DNA from 2 places in the Mesorhizobium sp. WSM1386 genome. Region 2 is predicted to be linked to the other one. Evidence: riboswitches for the same ligand, from Rfam matches in the RefSeq annotation. Region 2 holds a riboswitch; the other holds the start of a gene.

Region 1 (2,454 bases), 1.9 Mb from region 2:
TTTTTCCAGATCCACGATCCGACGACACGCAACCGACAGGGCAACGATGTCGGGATGAGTTACCGTTCGGCGATCTACTATACCAGCGACGAGCAAAAGAACGTCGCACAGGACACCATCGCCGACGTGGATGCCTCTGGGCTGTGGCCCGGCAAGGTCGTCACCGAAGTCGCGCCGGCTGGTGCCTTCTGGGAGGCCGAGCCGGAGCATCAGGATTATCTGGAGAAATATCCCAACGGCTACACCTGCCATTTCGTCAGGCCAGGCTGGAAGCTGCCGGTTCGAGAAAAAGCGGTGCCATAGATTCAGCCATACGACAGGATTTGAGAAGCCGCGGAGCGAGCGCTCCGCGGCTTCTTCTCATTGCAAATCCTACTTGCCGCAATGGTTGTCGTTAACCGTCGGCGCTGTGGTGCCCGGCGACGTGCCATTGGCATCGGGCTGCGCGCCCTGTGGATGGGCAGGGCAATTCCGATCCGCGTTGGAATTCATATCATCCAGCGTGCCAGTCGTGCTGTTGGTCACCGACGGGTCGACCGTGTTCGGCGAAGCTGGCGTATTAGGATCGACCGTGACCGATCTGCCGCTACCGGCTCCGTCGGTGCCGCTTGTGCCATTGCTCTGCGCCATGGCCGATGTCGCCAGGCCGATGGTGAGCGTCGAAGCTGCGAGGATTCTCATGAACATGGTTTGTCTCCATTTTCTGTGAACTCGTCGCGTAGCGACTGGTAGGACAACCGCTCGGTCTGGTGAAGGTTCCCGATAAATTCTCGCGCCGGCAGAGCCAACCGCTCCCGCTCTGGCGCAATGCTTTTGGCGCAGTTCGCTGAAAAAAACGGCTTCCCCAATCGGTCGAATGGTGCTTTAACGCGCCCATCCACAGGGGTGCTCCGTACGGTCGGGGCTGAGACGGGGGCGGCAAGCCCACAGACCCTAGAAGCTGATCTGGGTAATACCAGCGGAGCGAGGCGGGCTATGTTTTCAGGCGCACAGATTTCCCTATATCCCATGGCCGACGATTTCGTCGGCGTCATTTTGGGCGCACTCGGTGCGCTCGATCCCTATCGTGACCGGCTCAGGATCGAGACCGACGACATCTCGACCTTGCTGGTCGGGCCGCCCGAAGTGCTGTTCCCGGCTCTGCGCGACCTGTTCGTGGCGGCCGCGCGCAGCGGCAAGCATTGCGTTTTGTCAGCCGCTATTTCGCGTGGCTGCCCAGGCGAGCCGGACGATCCGATCTGCCGCTCCGAGGCCTTCGGCGGGCCTGTCGGGCCGCTCGGCCCGCGCAAGGAAGCCGCCATCGCAGCCGTGCATGGGGCGGTCGCCACCGGCCAGCCGGCGGCGGCGCAATTCTCGCTTTATGTGATGGGTACCGGCGACCACATGGACGAGATCTATGGTTGCATCGATTTCTTGAAACAGTCCGGCGTCTACGATCGCTCCAAGAATTTCTGCACCAAGCTGCGCGGCGATACGGGCGCGATCTTTTCGGCGCTCAACGAAGCTTTCTGCCGCTTCGGGCCGGGTGCCGGCCACGTAACCCTCGACGTCACGGTTTCCGCCAACAGCCCCACCGCTGTCTGAACCGCTCGCGCCAATGCGCGACCGTCAAGGTTGTCCTCTCGTGGTCTCATCGTCATTCAGCCGCCCGCATCACCTCGCGGGCATTCTCGCCAAGGCAGTGCCGGCCATAATGTCGGTCGGGTTCCTGCTCGTGGCCTGGGAACTCTACGCTACCTATTCCGGCATCAAGCCGACGACGCTGCCGGCGCCCTCACGTGTCTTTGAGCAGGCGATGCTCAATCGTGACGCGCTGGTCGACAACGCAGTTCCCACTATCCGCGCCACGCTCATCGGTTTCGTCTTTTCACTCAGCGCCGCTTTCGCGCTGTCGATGCTGGTCGACTTCTTCCAGCCGCTGCGGCGCGCGCTTTTTCCCGTCTTCATCGTCAGCCAGACCTTGCCGCTGGTTGCGATCGCGCCGCTGGTGGTGCTGTGGTTCGGCTTCGGGCTGGCGCCCAAGATCATGCTGGTGGCGCTGGTCACCTTCTTCCCGATGCTGGTGGCGCTGGTCGAAGGCTACGAGGCAACCGAGCCCGAGATCGGCCAGATGCTTCGTGCCATGGGGGCAGGGCGCTGGCGCGTCTTCGTGCTGGCGCGGCTGCCTTCGGCGCTGCCATATTTCTTCGCTGGCCTGCGGATCTCCATCACCTATGCCGTCGTCGGCGCCATCTTCGCCGAATATGCGGGTGCCGCCAAAGGGCTGGGCATCTACATGCTCAACGCCAAGAACAATTTTCGCCCCGACCTGGTGCTGGCCGCCGTCGGCGTCAGCGCCGCGCTTACTCTCATCCTGTTCGGATTGACGGTGCTGCTGCAGCGCTTTGCCATGCCCTGGGAACGGGCCGCGGGCAAGCAAGCCGCGGCAAAGGCGGCGCGAAGATGAGCCGGCTT
Region 2 (2,454 bases):
TGCGAGATGACGACGAGTGCCGACGAGGTGCGGACAAGCTCTTCTTCCAGCCACTCGATGACCGACAGATCGAGATGGTTGGTCGGCTCATCAAGCAGCAGGATGTCCGGTTCCGGCGCCATGACGCGGGCAAGGGCGGCGCGCCTGGCCTCGCCGCCGGACAGATCGTTCGGCCGCTCCTCGCCCGACAGGCCGAGATGCTCCATCAGATAGCTGGCGCGGTAGGGATCATCGGCGGGGCCGAGGCCTGCCTCGACATAGGCGCGGGCCGTCGCGAAGCCTTCCATGTCGGGCATCTGCGGCAGATAGCGCACGGTCGCCGAAGGCTGGCGGAACACCTCGCCGTCCTGGGGTTCGATCAGGCCGGCGGCGATCTTGAGCAACGTCGACTTGCCCGAGCCGTTGCGGCCGACCAACGCGATCTTGTCGCCGGCCGAAGCGGTCAAGGCGGCGCCATCGAGCAGCGGCGTGCCGCCGAAGGTCAGTTTTATCCCGTCGAGATTGAGAAGAGGCGGGGCCATGTCAGCTTTCGGGCAAGGGATAGGGATGAGCGAGCAGCAGCGCGCGGCCATGGCCGAGCGCGATTTCGAGGCCCCCCCGGACTTCGTTGGAGATGGTCAGCGATGAACCGAAGGCCACCTCGACCTGGTTCAGCGGCCATTTGGCGCCGGTGACGGTCAGGCCGGCAAGATCTGAAAAGCCGAGGATCGAAAACAGCGTGCCGTCGGCATAGTCGAAGCCCGTCTTTCCCAACAGCAAGGGCACGCCTTCCTGGGCGCCGCTGGTCAGCACCACTCCGGTGCCGGTCTGGGCCAGCCGCAGGGCGAGCGACAGATGCAGGAAAGCATGGTCGGCCCGTTTGCCGCCGAAAGCGCCTGCCAGCACCAGCCGGGTCGCGCCGCGCGCGAGCGCGGCGGCGATCGCCAGTTCGCCATCGGTCTTGTCCTTCTCCGGCGGAAAGGTCTGGCGGGGCACGGCGGCCAGATCGTCAGGCAGATTTGCCGGCACCGAATCGAAATCACCCACCCAGAGTTCCGGGACAAGGCCGAGCAGCCGCGCATGGCCGATGCCGGCGTCGGCGGCGATCACGCGGCAGCCTTCGATCTGGCGGTCGAGCCGCGGCGTGCGGATGAGATCGCCGCCAAGCAGGATGGTGAATGTGCTCATATCGTGTGGCCCTTACCAGCCCGACACGCGAAACGGAAGGCGGCAAACTCCACTTGCGCGGTTCATTGGCCCGGCCTATGTGTCGAAACGCTCTAACGGGGTGCCGGACGCGATCTTCGCGGACCGGCTGAGAGGCAGTCTCGCCAACCCGCTGAACCTGATCCGGTTTGTACCGGCGGAGGGATTAGACGTTTCGGACAGTCCGACGCCTCAATTCCTTTCAACTCGAACGAAGGAGGCGCCGATGCGCATGCTTTTATACTCTCTTGTCTCGGCAGCGGTTCTGGCGCTGTCCGGGCCGGCCTTGGCCAAGGACAAGCTCACCGTCTACACCTATGAAAGCTTCACCGCCGACTGGGGTCCAGGCCCCGTGGTGAAGAAGGAATTCGAGGCCGAATGCGGTTGCGATGTCGAGTTCGTCTCGGTCGCCGACGGCGTGGCGCTGCTCAATCGCGTCAAGCTCGAAGGGGCCTCGACCAAGGCCGATATCGTGCTCGGCCTCGACACCAATCTCACCGCCGACGCCAAGGCTTCCGGCCTGTTCGCGCCGCATGGCGCTGTCAGCGACGTCGATGTGCCGGGCGGCTGGAGCGACGATACTTTCGTCCCCTTCGACTACGGCTACTTCGCCGTCGTCTATGACACGCAGAAGCTCAAGACACCGCCCAAGAGCCTGAAGGAATTGGTCGAGGGCAGTGCCGACGACAAGATCATCATCCAGGATCCGCGCACCTCCACGCCGGGTCTCGGCCTGCTTTTGTGGGTGAAGTCGGTCTATGGCGACAAGGCGCCGGAGGCCTGGGCCAAGCTCAAGGCGAAGGTGCTGACGGTGACGCCGGGCTGGAGCGAGGCCTACGGCCTGTTCACCAAGGGCGAGGCGCCGATGGTGCTGTCCTACACCACGTCGCCGGCCTATCACATGATCGCCGAGAACACCGAGCGCTACCAGGCGGCGTCCTTCGAGGAGGGCGAATACCTGCAGATCGAGGTTGCCGGCATCACCACCACGGGCGCCAAGAACCCGCTGGCGGCAAAGTTCATGGCCTTCATGACCAGCCCGAAGTTCCAGGACGCCATCCCCGAGACCAACTGGATGTTCCCCGCCGGCAAGACCGACAAGCCGCTCAACCCGGCCTTCGACAAACTGGTCAAGCCGACCAAGACCTTGCTGTTCAGCCCCGAGGAGGTCGCCGCCAACCGCAAGGCCTGGGTCGATGAATGGCTTTCGGTGATGAGCAAGTAGGGTTGAGGCGGTTGAGGCAAACCGAGCGAAGATGATTGCTCTAC

The links. A riboswitch is a leader RNA that binds a small molecule or an ion and turns the genes downstream of it on or off. The one in region 2 is predicted to bind thiamine pyrophosphate.
Region 1: another riboswitch for thiamine pyrophosphate. It lies ahead of AC0NIH_RS15620 (YkoF family thiamine/hydroxymethylpyrimidine-binding protein); the one in region 2 lies ahead of thiB (thiamine ABC transporter substrate binding subunit).

What each region holds. Positions count from the first base shown of each region.
Region 1 is NZ_CM148373.1:3,162,058-3,164,511, forward strand. It holds gene msrA (peptide-methionine (S)-S-oxide reductase MsrA) at 1-303, shown strand, start outside; gene AC0NIH_RS15615 (hypothetical protein) at 373-687, opposite strand; TPP riboswitch at 872-985, shown strand; gene AC0NIH_RS15620 (YkoF family thiamine/hydroxymethylpyrimidine-binding protein) at 976-1,584, shown strand; gene AC0NIH_RS15625 (ABC transporter permease) at 1,598-2,446, shown strand; gene AC0NIH_RS15630 (ABC transporter ATP-binding protein) at 2,443-2,454, shown strand, end outside.
Region 2 is NZ_CM148373.1:1,309,751-1,312,204, forward strand. It holds gene AC0NIH_RS06365 (ABC-F family ATP-binding cassette domain-containing protein) at 1-521, opposite strand, end outside; gene AC0NIH_RS06370 (thiamine diphosphokinase) at 523-1,167, opposite strand; TPP riboswitch at 1,254-1,368, shown strand; gene thiB (thiamine ABC transporter substrate binding subunit) at 1,412-2,410, shown strand.